One region of the Halomonas salsilacus genome, then DNA from elsewhere that is predicted to be linked to it. Evidence: predicted binding sites of a transcription regulator. Region 1 holds the regulator's gene; the other holds the start of a gene.

The links. The regulator LexA, encoded in region 1, represses DNA repair genes until DNA is damaged. The targets are predictions, from matches to a motif close to TACTGTNTANNTANACAGTA.
Region 2: a site for LexA is predicted at 5,765-5,784, ahead of recN (DNA repair protein RecN). Genes of this name have one in related genera too.

Annotation. Positions count from the first base shown of each region.
Region 1 covers NZ_JBPKAQ010000008.1:70,757-78,087, forward strand. The annotation lists gene ACR80S_RS12445 (type II secretion system F family protein) at 1-69, shown strand, start outside; gene ACR80S_RS12450 (prepilin peptidase) at 151-1,002, shown strand; gene ACR80S_RS12455 (hypoxanthine-guanine phosphoribosyltransferase) at 1,007-1,585, opposite strand; gene nagZ (beta-N-acetylhexosaminidase) at 1,617-2,627, opposite strand; gene ACR80S_RS12465 (TetR/AcrR family transcriptional regulator) at 2,691-3,353, opposite strand; gene lexA (transcriptional repressor LexA) at 3,614-4,264, shown strand; gene dinB (DNA polymerase IV) at 4,305-5,354, shown strand; gene ACR80S_RS12480 (energy-coupling factor ABC transporter permease) at 5,390-6,061, opposite strand; gene purU (formyltetrahydrofolate deformylase) at 6,088-6,942, opposite strand; gene ACR80S_RS12490 (ribonuclease J) at 7,171-7,331, shown strand, end outside.
Region 2 covers NZ_JBPKAQ010000005.1:192,956-200,286, reverse strand. The annotation lists gene rhuM (RhuM family protein) at 1-422, opposite strand, end outside; gene ACR80S_RS09705 (HNH endonuclease) at 922-1,557, shown strand; gene dnaJ (molecular chaperone DnaJ) at 1,671-2,828, opposite strand; gene dnaK (molecular chaperone DnaK) at 2,920-4,851, opposite strand; gene grpE (nucleotide exchange factor GrpE) at 4,998-5,621, opposite strand; gene recN (DNA repair protein RecN) at 5,843-7,331, shown strand, end outside.

The DNA.
Region 1 (7,331 bases):
GGCGTGCTGGTGGGTGGCCTTGTGATCTCCATGTACCTGCCGATTTTCGAGCTAGGTTCTGTCATCTAGAAACAAGGTTCGAGGGGTCAAGGAGCAAGGCACCCCTTGACTCCTTGTTCCCTTGATCCCTTGATCCCTAAGGACTTTGCTGTGCTTGACGTACCCTCTTCCCTGCTGTGGCCTCTGGCCGCCTTCATCGGCCTGTGCCTGGGCAGCTTCCTCAACGTGGTGATCGTGCGCCTGCCGGTGATGCTGATGCTGGGCTGGCGTGCCGAAGCGCGCGAGGCGCTGGAGCTGGCCCCCGAGGAGCCCGCCCGCTTCAACCTGGCCACCCCGCGCTCCATGTGCCCGAGCTGCGAGACACCCATCGCCTGGCACGACAACCTGCCGGTGGTCGGTTGGCTCAAGCGCCGCGGGCGCTGCGCCCACTGCGACGCCACGATCAGCCCGCAGTACCCGCTGGTGGAGCTGGCCGGCGGGGCGTTGACGCTCGCCGTGGTGGCGCTGTTCGGGCCGAGCTGGCAGGGGCTCTTCGTGCTGGGAGCCTGCCTGTCGCTGCTGGCCATGGCGGTGATCGACCTGCGTACCCAGCTGTTGCCGGATCTGCTCACCCTGCCGCTGCTGTGGGCGGGGCTGCTCTACCAGTTGCTGTTCCAGCCGCTGCTGTTGCCCAGCGCGGTGATCGGCGCCATGGCGGGGTATCTGGTGCTGTGGAGCTTCTACTGGGCGTTCAAGCTGATCACCGGCAAGGAGGGCATGGGCTACGGCGACTTCAAGCTGCTGGCCGCACTGGGCGCCTGGATGGGCTGGCAGACTTTGCCGTTGCTGCTGACCCTCTCCGCGGGAATCGGCGCCATCGTCGGCATCCTGGTGCAGCTGGCGGTGCCGCGGCTGCGCGGCGCCCCCATGCCCTTCGGGCCCTACCTGGCGCTGGCCGGCTGGGTGGCGCTGCTCGCCGGCGAGCCGTTGATGGCGGTGTATGGGCAGTTCTTTTTGCTGTAAACCACTACATCCCCTTCGGCGCAAAGATACCCGGGGCGTTGCGCCAGTAGCCCTTGTAGTCCATGCCGAAGCCGAACACATAGCGGTCGGCGACCTCCAGGCTGCAGTAGTCGGCCTTGAGGTCGGGTACCGCCTTGCGGTCGTGCTGCTTGTCCACCAGCACCGCAGTAGAGATGCTGGCGGCGCAGGCCTCGCGGCAGTAGGCAAGAATGGCGGCCAAGGTCGCGCCCTCATCGAGGATGTCGTCGACGATCACCACGTGGCGGCCGGCCATGGGCACCTCCGGGGAGACGCGCCAGAACAGCTCGCCACCGCGGGTGGCGCCGCGGTAGCGGGTGGCGTGCAGGTAGTCCACCTCCAGCGGGAAGCCGAGGCGCGGCAGCAGGTGCCCGGTGGTGATCAGGCCGCCATTCATCACGCAGTAGAAGACCGGCAGCTTATCGCCGAGGTCGCGGGTGATCTCGGCGGCCATGCGGTCCAGGGCGCGCTCCACGGCTTCGTGGGTGATCAGGCAGTCGGCGTTGTCCATCACCTCACGCATGTCGGCGAGGGACTGGTGGAAATCGGCATCGAGTTTGGGCATTACATAGGCTCGCGGTCGAAAGAAAGGGGGGTCAGGCCAGGGCCTCGAGATGGGCGTGTACGCGGCGCCAGCGAGAGAGCGCGGGGAGGCTCGCGAGCTCCGGGCGGGCGCGGCCATAGCGCAGCCGGGTCAGGCGGCTTGCACCGGGTCGCTCGCGGCAGGCATCAATAACTTCCAGGGCGGCGGCGCGGTCGTTGCAGACCAGCAGCATGTCGCAGCCGGCATTCAGTGCCGCCAGGGCCCGCTCGCCGGGGCGGCCGGCACTGGCGGCGCCGGCCATGCTCAGGTCGTCGGAGAAGATCACCCCCTTGAAGCCGAGGCTCTGGCGCAACAGGCCGAGCCAGGCGGGCGAGAAGCCGGCGGGGCGCGGGTCGAAGTCGGAGTAGACCACGTGGGCGGGCATGATGCCGTTCAGGCGTCCGGCGAGACGAGCAAAAGGCACCAGGTCGCGCGCTCGCAGGGCGTCGAGGGGGCGCGGGTCCACCGGCAGCTCCAGGTGCGAGTCCGCCGCCACGCCGCCGTGGCCGGGGAAGTGCTTGCCCACGGCGACCATGCCGGCTTCGTGGAGGCCGTCGATGAAGGCGCCGCCGAGCGCGGCGACGATCTCGGGGTCGGCGGAGAGGCTGCGATCGCCGATCACGCTGGAGGTGCCGTCATCGACGTCGAGCACCGGCGCGAAGCTGAGATCGAGGCCGCAGGCGGCCATCTCCATGCCCAGTAGCCAGCCGGCGTCCTGGCAGAGCCGCCGGGTGACCTCGGGCTGGGTGGCGAGCCCAGCCGCCAGCCGCGCCATGGCCGGCAGCCGGGTGACGCCCTGGCGCAGGCGCTGCACCCGGCCGCCCTCCTGGTCAATGGCCAGCAGCAGCTCAGGGCGCACCGAGCGGATTGCGTGGCTCAGCTCGCGGACCTGCTCGGCCGATTCGGTGTTGCGGGTGAAGAGGATCACTCCGCCCACCTCGGGCCGCGCCAGCAATTGGCGCTCCTCAGGGGTGAGGGCGATGCCTTCCAGGTCAAGCATCACCGGACCGAGGGTCGGAGGCATGGTCGATTCCTTGGCATGAAAGGAGTGAGATACTAGGGCATCACCGGCGGGAGTGACAGCCGCTCAGGCATGGACTGCCTGCGCAACGGGAGTCGGCAGCGGGGCCTGCATGGCCGAGACCACCACCGGGCGCAGGCGGCGAATCAGGTCGCGCACGGTGACATGCTCTCCATAGTCCTTTTCGGCGATATCGCGCAGGGCGTCAAGGCCGGAGAGGGTGAAGATCACGGTGCCGAGCATGAAGTGCAGGCGCCAGAAGCGTTCGGCGTCGGGCAGCTCGGGGGTGGCCTGGCGCACCAGGTCGGTGAAGCGGGTGAAGACGCTGCCGTATTCCTCCTGGATATACCGGCGTAGATGGCCCTGGGCCTGGCTGTAGGCGAGCCCTAGCAGGCGCATGAAGACCTTGAGGCTGTTGCGCTCCGCCGGCACCTCCAGCACGCTTCGCGCCATGGTCTCGAGCAGCGCCTCCAGGGGGATCACCTCGTCGCCGTAGTCCGCCTGGAGCTCGTCCAGGGCGCGGTGGAAGCGCTCGGTGAAGGGGTCGAGGTAGCGGGCGAACACCGCCTGGATCAGCGACTTCTTGGAGCCGAAGTGGTAGTTCACCGCGGCCAGGTTGACCCTGGCCTTGCTGGTGATGGTGCGCAGCGAGGTCTCGGCGAAGCCGCGTTCGGCGAACAGCACCTCGGCCGTATCGAGGATGCGGGTGACGGTGTCGGTCTGGGCCATCTGGTAAGTCCTGACGTGAGTCCCGATAAGAGTCGCGGTAATAAACAGCTGTTTCAAACGTGTCCGAATTGTAAACCAGCCACGTACTCTTGCTCAATGGCCGTGTAGGGAGTGTGTTTTAAACGGTGCTATCCCGTTACCCCCTAGGCTGTTCTTTCTGGAGCGAGCCATGGCATCCCGTATTACTGGATGGAACATCATGCTGTATACTTGATCACTAACGTAACCATCCAGTCGCCGCTTTCCGCCCCGGAGGTCGCATGACACGCCCCCTCACCCAGCGCCAGCAAAACGTCTATGACTTCATCGTCAAGACCATTCAGGAGCTTGGCTATCCGCCCACCCGGGCCGAGATTGCCCGGGCCCTGGGCTTCCGCTCGCCCAACGCCGCCGAGGAGCACCTGCGCGCCCTCGAGAAGAAGGGTGCCATCCGCATGATCGCCGGCACTTCCCGCGGCATCCGCCTGCCCGCCCAGGAGCAGGAGGCCCCCGCCGAGGGCGAGGCCCCGCTCCAGGGGCTGCCGATCATCGGCGAGGTGGCCGCGGGCAGCCCGATCCTTGCCGCCGAGCATATCGACCGCTATTGTCCGCTGCCCCCGGAGTACTTCACCCCCCGAGCCGACTACCTGCTCCGGGTGCGCGGCCTCTCCATGAAGGATGTCGGCATCCTGGAAGGCGACTTGCTCGCCGTGCACCGCACCGAACGGGTGCGCGACGGCCAGATCGTGGTGGCCCGCCTGGAGGACGAGGTGACGGTGAAGCGCTTCCAGCGCAGCGGCCACGTGGTGACCCTGAGCGCGGAGAACCCGGAGTTCGCCCCCATCGAGGTGGACCTGCGCCATCAGGCGCTGGAGATCGAGGGCATCGGCGTGGGGGTGATCCGCGGCGGCAGCGGCCAGGCGCTGGGCTAGGCGCTGAAAAGGCGCGCTGCCGATGGATGAGACAGCCGCGGTGAGAAAGATCCTCCACGCCGACTGCGACTGCTTCTTCGCCGCGGTGGAGATGCGCGATGACCCGGCGCTTGCCGAGGTGCCGCTGGCCATCGGCGGCAGCCCCGAGCGGCGCGGGGTGATCGCTACCTGCAACTATCCCGCCCGGGCCTTCGGCATCCATTCGGCGATGCCCACCGCCCGGGCGCTGCGCCTCTGCCCCCACCTCACCCTGCTGCCCGGCAGCTTCGATAAGTACCGCGAGGTGTCGCGCCAGATCCAGGCGATCTTCCATGAGCTCACCCCGCTGGTGGAGCCCCTCTCCCTGGACGAGGCCTTCCTCGATGTCGGCGAGGTGGAGCGCTTCTCCGGCAGCGCCACCTGGATGGCCCGCTGGCTGAAGCAGGAGTGCCTGGCGCGCACCGGCATCACCCTCTCCGTGGGGGTGGCGCCCAACAAGTTCCTGGCCAAGATCGCCAGCGACTGGGAGAAACCCGACGGCCTGACCGTCATCACCCCGGAGCGCATGGAGGCCTTCCTGCGTACGCTGCCGGTGAAGAAGCTCCACGGCGTGGGCCCCGCCACCGGGGCGCGCCTGGACGCCATGGGCATCACCACCTGCTCGGCGCTGCGCGAGGTGCCCCTGGAGCGCCTGCTGGAGGCCTTCGGCAAGTTCGGCAAGCGGCTGTTTGAGTTGGCCCGGGGCATCGATGAGCGCCCGGTGCGCCTGGAGCGGGAGCGCAAGTCGGTCAGCGTGGAGACCACCTTCGCCCATGACCTGCCGGATCTGGCCAGCTGCCGCGAGGCCCTGGCCCCGCTCTGCCAGCGGCTGGAGGAACGCCTGGCCCGCCACGGCCACCCGCCCCTGGCCGGCCTGGTGGTGAAGGTGCGCTTCGACGACTTCAGCCTGACCACCCTGGAGAGCCGCGGCCTGGCGCCCTCCCCCGAGAGCTTCGCCCGCCTGCTGGAGCAGGCCTGGGAGCGCGCCCGGCGCCCGGTGCGCTTGCTCGGCGTCGGCGCCCGGCTGCTGCCGGCGGCACGGCGCCGCCAGCTGGGCCTGCCGCTCCTCTAACGTGGCCCTTGGTCCTTGGCCCTTGGCCCTTGGCTCTATTTCGTATCGATATAGCGGTGGTCGTTGAAGGTGGCGACCCAGCCGGGGTGGTAGACCAGCAGGATGGCCATGAGCATGCCAGTGATGAAGGCCTCCGAGGGCATCAGCAGCGGCAGGAAGCGGGCATACTCCATGGCCTGGTAGAGGGCGTGGGCGTCGCTGGCGCCGAGCGCCATCAGCCCTACTGCTGTGAGACCTGCGGCCAGCGTGGAAAGCGCGGCGCCGAAGAAGCCGCACAGAAACAGGAAGACCATCAGGTTGTCCGGCAGGCGGCGATCCACCAGGCGCCAGACCAGCACCGTGACCAGCGCCGGCATCACCCCGGTAACCAGCAGGTTGACGCCCAGCAGCGGCCAGTCGACCCGGCCGGTGACCACCGCTGCGAGATTGACGATCAGGATCGAGGCGAGCGCCAGCGGGGCCTTGAAGACCAGGGTGAGCAATGCGGTGAACATCAGGTGCAGGGAGAGCCAGTCGACCGCCTGGGCGCGCAGCTGCCACATCAGCAGCACCGCCACGGTGGCGGCGAGCCAGCGATGCTGCAGCGCGGTGTCATCGAGCAGCGCCCGCCAGGGCCGCTGGGCCAGCGCCATGCCATAGAGCGCAAGCGATAGCAGGCCACACAGCATCAGCAGCCAGGGGGCGAGCACCGCTTGGGAAAAGGACATGGGGCGCCTCTCGTCGACTCGCCCGGTCAGGCGAAGACCACCGTCTTGTTGCCGTGGATCAGCACGCGATCCTCCAGATGCCAGCGCAGCCCCCTAGCCAGCACCGCCTTCTCCACGTCGCGGCCGAAGCGCACCAGGTCGCCGGGGGTGTGGCAGTGGCTGACGCGGTGGATGTCCTGCTCGATGATCGGGCCAGCGTCGAGCTCTTCGGTGACGTAGTGGCAGGTGGCACCGATAAGCTTCACGCCACGCTCGTAGGCCTGGTGATAGGGCTTGGCACCGGCGAACGAAGGCAGGAAGCTGTGGTGAATATTGATCACCCGCCCGGCGTAGCGTTCACAGATCGACGGCGGCAGGATCTGCATGTAGCGCGCCAGCACCACGCAGTCGGCCCGAACCTCATCCACCAGACGCACGACCTCGCCGAAGGCGGCCTGCTTGTCATCGGGGCGCACCGGCACGTGGTGGTAGGCGATGCCGTGCCACTCCACCAGGCCGCGCATGGTCTCGTGGTTGGAGATGACCGCGGCGATGTCGCAGTCGAGCTCGCCGGCGGTCCAGCGGTAGAGCAGGTCCACCAGGCAGTGGGACTCCTTGGAGACCATCAGCACCACCCGGGGGCGGTTGCGGGTGTCAGAGAGTGCCCAGGTCATGTCGAACGCCTCGGCGATGGGCGCGAAGGCCTCGCGCAGCGCCTCGGGGGGCATGCCGATGGAGTCGGCCAGGATCTCGTAGCGCATGAAGAAGCGCCCTGTCTCCAGATCGGAGTGCTGGCTCGCCTCGGTGATGGAGCCGCCGTGGCCGGCGATGAATCCGGACACCCGGGAGACGATGCCGACGCAATCGGGGCAGGAAACCACCAGGCGGTAGTAGTGTGACATGGCGTGCCTCTGGCTTGGGCTAGGAGTAAAGGCCGACAGTTTAACGAAAACAGGGGGTTCCGGCACCCGCGAAGCGGCGCGCGTTGTGGCTGCCCGGGGCCTTCCCGTATAGTGAAGGCACATTTTCCGAGCCCACTGCCCCCGATGCCCCAGCACAGAGTCCAGATTCGCCCTCGCCGCCGCCCTCCCCTGCACTTCCTGCCGCTGGGCGGCTGCGGCGAGATCGGCATGAACCTGAGCCTCTATGGGTATGGTGAGAGAGACCACGAGGAGGAGTGGGTCGCGGTGGACTGCGGGATGATGATCCGCCAGGACCTCCCCGACAGCCCGCTTCAGGTGCCCAACCTGGACACCCTGACCACCCTGGGGATCCGCCCTCGGGGGCTGAT
Region 2 (7,331 bases), on a different contig from region 1:
AGAGTGCGGGAGAGCAGCACCACCGCCTGCTCGAACTCGATGCCACGCTCGGCCAGCCGCTTGCGGTCGAGCGTATAGCCCTGCACCAGATGCTGTTTCAGCACCGAGGTCGCCCAACGCCGGAACTGCACCCCGCGCAGGGACTTGACCCGATAGCCGACCGAGATGATCACATCGAGATTGTAGTACTCGATCTGATAGGTTTTGCCGTCAGGAGCAGTATGTGCATATTTTGCACATACTGAATTTTTGTCGAGTTCGCCTTCGCGAAACACATTGCGAATGTGCTTGGTCACCACCGACCGCTCACGGCCGAATAGCTCACACATCTGTGCCTGGCTGAGCCAGACGGTCTCCTGGTCCAGCGCCACCTCCAGCGAGATGACGCCATCGCTGGACTGAAAAATCTGGACCTGCTGCATCTTGCACCTCCTTGCCCCTGCTTCCATCACTTGCAAACCAGCAATATCGCATATCAACCACTACCGCTGGTCAACCCACGCCACAGCACATGTACATGAATACAGCTAACCCCAATGTCATGACGAAAATAGCAAAGCTCGCGTGGTAACATATTAGCGGTATCCCATGGAGGGAGAGGTAAGGAAAGGTATGGATAAGATTTTGGAGTGCCTGATTCGCCTGAGGGTAGATAAGAAAGAAGACCATCCTGCGCCTCACCAACCCTGCTTGCTTCTGGCGATCATCTGCGAGATTCAGGCCGGCCATATCATTTCCCCGCTTGTTCAGATCGATACACGCCTAATCGCCCGCTACTACGAGATTTTCGAGATAGCGACAGGTGAACGACATAGAGCCCGCCCCTGGATGCCGATATGGGCGCTGAGGAATAGGAAAGGGCCCACCGGCAAACTCTGGCGCCCAGATTATCTTGCCCCCGTCCGGGAACTGGCCGATCAGATGGGACAGCCGAAATCATTGAAGCAGATCGAGCAGCGTTTCGGCGCCGCTTCACTTGATCCCGCTCTGTTTTCAACCCTTGAAGACAGTACGGCTGCCAAAGAAGCTTGCTCGCTGCTGGCTTCCCACTACCTCTCCACTGATAGCCGGGCCTATTCCCGAGTGCGGCAGTATCTCCAGACGGCGCTGGCAAGTGGCGAGTACGAGAAACACCCCGAGCGTCTGGCGGGTAGCGTGAAGGAAGAGAGCCAGAGATATGCCCGCTCCGCCGCCTTTCGCTCGCTGGTGCTGCAGGCCTACGACTATCGCTGCGCGGCCAGCCGATTGCGCTATATCACCCCCGACTATCGCTACCTGGTGGAGGCGGCCCACCTGGTGCCCTTCGCCGAGAGCCAGGATGACCGCCCCTGCAACGGTCTTGCCCTGACACCCAACCTGCACTGGGCCATGGATAGCCACCTGATCGCCCCGGGTCCGGATCATCGCTGGCACCTCAGCCCTGCGGTAGATGCCTTGGTGCCCGACAACCGTTGGCTGTGTGAACTGGACGGCCAGTCGCTGGTGCTGCCCCGAGATCCTCGCTGGCAGCCGGCCAGGGACGCCCTGGCCTGGCGGCTGGACAATCTGCAGCGCTGAGAACTCCTTGTCCAACCATGAACGTCCGGCGATAAACCCAGAACTTGAACGCGACAGGGCCCCGGCATCGTGAGATGCCGGGGCCCTGTCTGTTCCTGCGAGGATGATACCGCTTACGGCTTCATATCCTCGAAGAACTTCTTCACGCCGTCGAAGAAGCCGCTCTTCTTGGGCGAGTGGTGGGCGCTGTTGGTGCCGCCGAGGCTGTCCTGGAAGCTGCGCAGCAGCTCCTTCTGCTCCTCGTTGAGCTTCACCGGGGTCTCCACCACCACCTTGCACAGCAGGTCGCCGGGGGCGCCACCGCGCACCGGCTTCACGCCCTTGCCGCGCAGGCGGAACAGCTTGCCGGTCTGGGTCTCGGGCGGGATCTTCAGCTTCACCCGGCCATCCAGGGTCGGCACCTCCAACTCACCGCCCAGTGCGGCGTCAACGAAGTTGATCGGCACCTCGCAGTGCAGGTGCTTGCCGTCGCGCTCGAAGATATGGTGCGGCTTGATGTGCACCTGGACGTAGAGATCCCCGGGCGGGCCGCCGTTGAGGCCTGCCTCGCCCTCGCCGTTGAGGCGAATGCGATCGCCGGTATCCACGCCGGAGGGAATCTTCACGGAAAGGGTGCGGGTCTCGCGCACGCGGCCCTCGCCGTTGCACTTGTGGCACGGCACCTTGATGTGCTGGCCGGAGCCGTGGCAGGTCGGGCAGGTCTGCTGCACGGCGAAGAAGCCCTGCTGCATGCGTACCTGGCCATGGCCAGCACAGGTCGGGCAGGTCTCCTTGCTGGAGCCCGGCTCGGCGCCCTGGCCATCGCAGCGCTCGCACTCCACGTGGCGCGGCACACGGATATCCACGCTGGTGCCGGAGACCGCATTCTCGAGGTCGAGCTCGAGGTTGTAGCGCAGGTCGCTGCCACGGGCCGGGGCGTTGGGATGACGACGCCCGCCCCCTCCGCCGCCGCCGAAGATGTCGCCGAACACGTCGCCGAAGATGTCGCTGAAGCCCCCGGCACCCGCTCCGCCAAAGCCACCGCCGCCGAAGCCGCCCGCCTGGCTGTCCACGCCGGCATGGCCGAACTGGTCGTAGGCCGCGCGCTTCTCGCCGTCGGTGAGCACCTCATAGGCCTCGGAAACCTCGCGGAACTTCTCCGCGGAGGTCTCGTCGTCCGGGTTGCGGTCGGGGTGAAACTTCTGAGCCAGGCGCCGGTAGGCCTTCTTGATCTCTTTCTGGTCGGCACCGCGCTCTACGCCCAGCACCTCATAATAGTCACGTTTGGACATGGATCGGTCCGCCTCCGTCGCGGTACCGCGGAAACACCAACGCGGGAGTCAGGCCCCCGCGCTGGCGTCAACCGTGGTTCAGATGCGTGGTTTACTGCTTTTTCTGGTCGTCATTGACTTCTTCGTACTCGGCGTCGACCACGTCATCTTCCTGCTTGCCGCCGGCGTCCTGGCCTTCGCCACCGCCCTGCTGGGCCGTCTCGGCCTGGGCTGCGTACATCTTCTGGGCCAGGTTGCCGGAGGCTTCCGTCAGCTTGTCCAGCTTGGCCTGGATGTCGTCCTTGTCATCCCCCTTGATGGCCTCCTCGAGCTCCTTGGCGGCGCTCTCGATGACCTCCTTCTCGTCCTCGCTGGCGTGCTCGCCGGCTTCCTGCACGGTCTTGCGAGCGGCGTGGACCATGCCATCGGCCTGGTTGCGCAGCTGCACCAGCTCTTCGAACTTCTTGTCCTCGTCGGCGTGGGCCTCGGCGTCGCGGACCATCTGCTCGATCTCGTCGTCGGACAGGCCGCTGGAGGCCTTGATGACGATGGACTGCTCCTTGCCGGTGGCCTTGTCCTTGGCGGACACGTTGAGGATGCCGTTGGCGTCCAGGTCGAAGGCGACCTCGATCTGCGGCAGGCCGCGCGGTGCCGGCGGGATGTCGGCCAGGTCGAAGCGGCCCAGCGACTTGTTGCCACCCGCCTGCTTGCGCTCGCCCTGCAGCACGTGGATGGTCACGGCCGTCTGGTTGTCATCCGCGGTCGAGAAGGTCTGGGTCTTCTTGGTCGGGATGGTGGTGTTCTTCTCGATCAGCGGGGTCATCACGCCGCCCAGGGTCTCGATGCCCAGGGTCAGCGGGGTGACGTCGAGCAGCAGCACGTCCTTGACGTCGCCGCCGAGCACGCCGCCCTGGATGGCAGCACCCACGGCCACGGCCTCGTCCGGGTTGACGTCCTTGCGCGCTTCCTTGCCGAAGAAGTCGGCCACCTTCTGCTGCACCATGGGCATGCGGGTCTGGCCGCCGACCAGGATGACATCGTCGATCTCGGAGGCGGACAGGCCAGCATCCTTGAGTGCGATCTTGCAGGGCGCCAGGGAGCGCTGCACCAGGTCCTCCACCAGCGACTCCAGCTTGGCCCGGGTCACCTTCACGTTGAGGTGCTTGGGACCGGTGTTGTCGGCGGTGATGTAGGGCAGGTTGACGTCGGTCTGCTGGGCGCTGGAAAGCTCGATCTTGGCCTTCTCGGCGGCTTCCTTGAGGCGCTGCATGGCCAGGTTGTCGCCGGAGAGATCGATGCCGCTGTCGGACTTGAACTGAGCGACCAGGTAGTTGATCAGGTGCATGTCGAAGTCTTCGCCACCCAGGAAGGTGTCGCCGTTGGTGGCCAGCACCTCGAACTGGGTCTCGCCGTCGACGTCCGCCACCTCGATGATGGAGATGTCGAAGGTGCCGCCACCCAGGTCATAGACCGCGATGGTCTTGTCGCCGCGGGACTTGTCCATGCCGTAGGCCAGCGCCGCCGCGGTGGGCTCGTTGATGATGCGCTTGACCTCGAGGCCGGCGATGCGGCCGGCATCCTTGGTGGCCTGGCGCTGGCTGTCGTTGAAGTAGGCCGGCACGGTGATGACCGCCTCGGTGACTTCCTCACCCAGGTAGTCTTCCGCGGTCTTCTTCATCTTCTTCAGCACTTCGGCGCTCACCTGCGGCGGCGCCAGCTTCTTGCCATTGACCTCGACCCAGGCGTCGCCATTGTCGGCCTCGGAGATGGTGTAGGGCACCATCTTGATGTCCTTCTGGACGACGTCGTCCTTGAAGCGACGGCCGATCAGGCGCTTGATGGCATACAGGGTGTTGGTCGGGTTGGTGACCGCCTGGCGCTTGGCCGACTGGCCCACCAGGATCTCGCCATCCTCGGTGTAGGCGATGATGGACGGCGTGGTGCGCGCGCCCTCGGCGTTCTCGATCACCTTGGCGCTGTCGCCGTCGAGCACGGCCACGCAGGAGTTGGTGGTCCCCAGGTCAATACCGATGATGCGTCCCATAGGAAATCCTCGTAAAGTCGTTGCTGTGTATCCGGAGTCGTGTTCTGCGGCATGCGCCGCGGAGTTGACATCTATCTGGGGGCCGCAGGTGGCATTTCAAGCCCTGCGGCCGGGATTTAAGACCCACGGCCAGTATTTGTCGTGCCTCAGCCGGCGGCCTGGCTGACCACCACCATGGCCGGGCGCACCAGGCGACCGTTGAGCAGGTAGCCCTTCTGCATCACGTCCATGACGGTATTGGGCTCCAGCTCCGGGTTGGGCACCATGGCCATGGCCTCATGAAACTGCGGGTCGAAGGGCTCGCCCGACGGCTCAACGGCCTCGACGCCGAACTTGGCCAGCACGTCCTGCTGCATCTTCAGCGTCATGGAGACGCCCTCGCGATGGGCCTCGGTGGCCTCATCCGCCATGGCCTCCAGGGCCTTCTCAAGGCTGTCCACCACCGGCAGCAACTCCTTGACGAACTTTTCCAGCGCGAACTTGCGCGCCTTCTCGGCCTCCTGCTCAGCGCGGCGGCGCACGTTCTGGGCTTCGGCGGCAGCGCGCAGCGCCTGATCCTTGGCCTCGGCGACGGTCTGCTCCAGTTCCTCGACGCGGGCGGCCAGCAGCTCGGCCTCGGGGTTGTCGCTCTCTACCTCAGTCTCAGCCGACTCTGCCTGCTCGGCCGCCTCGACGGCATCCTCCAGCTCGCCTTCAACGGGCTGCGGTTCGGCCTCCTGCTCGCGACGGGCAAGTTCCTCGTCAAGCGGGGTCTGGGGCTCTCTGGCCATGGGTCTCTCCTGACAGGGAGGCGGCGACCACAGGCCGCCGGCTCACTAGTGAATGATGAAAACTACGATTCTGCGGGGTATATGGGGCCGGGGCGCGGGAACTCAAGGCGGACAGACCGCGTGCATTGTTGGGGAAGCTGGCCTACTGTATAAACGAACACGTATTGGATAAATGCCCAGTAGTCCTGAGCCCAGGACCTGCAGACTTCCCGGGAGGCACCATGCTGACTGAGCTTGCCATTCGCGACTTCGCCATCGTCGATCACCTGGAGCTGGAGCTCGCCGGCGGCATGACCGCCATCACCGGCGAGACCGGTGCCGGCAAGTCGATCCTGCTCGGGGCCCTGGGCCTCTGCCTGGGCGAACGTGGCGATGCCGGCAGCGTGCGCCATGGCCGTGATCGCGCCGACCTCTCCGCCCGCTTCGACATCGCTGCACTGCCCGAGGCGCGGGCCTGGCTCGAGGCCCGAGAACTGCCCGTGGACGACTGCCTGCTGCGCCGGGTGGTCAGCGCCAATGGGCGCTCCAAGGCGTGGATCAACGGCCAGCCGGCCACCGTGGCCGACCTCAAGGGGCTGGGCGAGCGGTTGATCGAGATCCACGGCCAGCACGCCCACCAGGCGCTGCTGCGCGAAGAAACCCACCTTCGCCTGCTCGACGACTTCGCCGGCCACCGCGAGGCGGTGGGCGAGATGGCCGAGACCTTTCGCGCCTGGCAGGCCGCGCGGCGCCGCCTCAAGCGCCTGGCCGAGGACGGCGACGAGCTGGTCGCCCGGCGCCAGCTGGTGCGCTACCAGGTGGAGGAGCTCGACCAGCTGGCCCTGGCCGAGGGCGAGTTGAAGACACTGGAAGAGGAGCAGGAGGAGCTGGCCCACGCCGAGGAGCGCCTGCGCGAGGCGCAGTTCGCCGCCGAGTGCTGCGACGGTGACGAGGACGGCGCCATGACCCGGCTGACCCAGGCAATCAACCACCTCTCAGCGCTGCCCGGCAGCGACCGCGGCAGCCTGGCCGAGGCGCTCTCCATGCTGGGCGAGGCGCGCATCCAGGCCGAGGAAGCGGCCCGGGAGCTCCATCACTTCGCCGTAGGCACCGAGCTCGACCCGGAGCGCCTGGCCTGGGTGGAGCAACGCTTGGGCGAGGTGCACCGCCTGGCCCGCAAGCACCACGTGATGCCCGAGGAGCTGACCGAGCTGCACCGGCGGCTGCAGGGGGAGCTTGCACGCCTGGAAGGCGGCGACGAGGACCTCGAGGCGCTGGAGGTCGAGGTCGACGCCCTGCGCGAGCGGTGGCGTGGGCAGGCCCGGCAGGTGGGCGAGGCGCGCCACCAGGCCGCCACGCACTTCGGCAAGGCGGTGCAGGAGCAGCTCGCCTTCCTGGCCATGGACAAGGCACGCTTCGAGGCCGAGGTGCAGGAGCGTGACACGCCGGCCGCCGAGGGCATGGAGGGGGTGCGCTTCCTGATCAGCGCCAACCCTGGCCAGCCGGCCCGTCCGCTGGCCAAGGTGGCCTCCGGGGGCGAACTCTCGCGGATCAGCCTGGCGATCCAGGTGGTGGCCGCCCGCCACTCCACCATTCCCAGCCTGGTGTTCGACGAGGTGGACGTGGGGGTCTCCGGCGCCACCGCCGAGATCGTCGGCCAGCTGCTGCGCAGGCTGGGCGAGCAGGGCCAGGTGATGACCGTGACCCACCTGCCCCAGGTGGCGGCCCAGG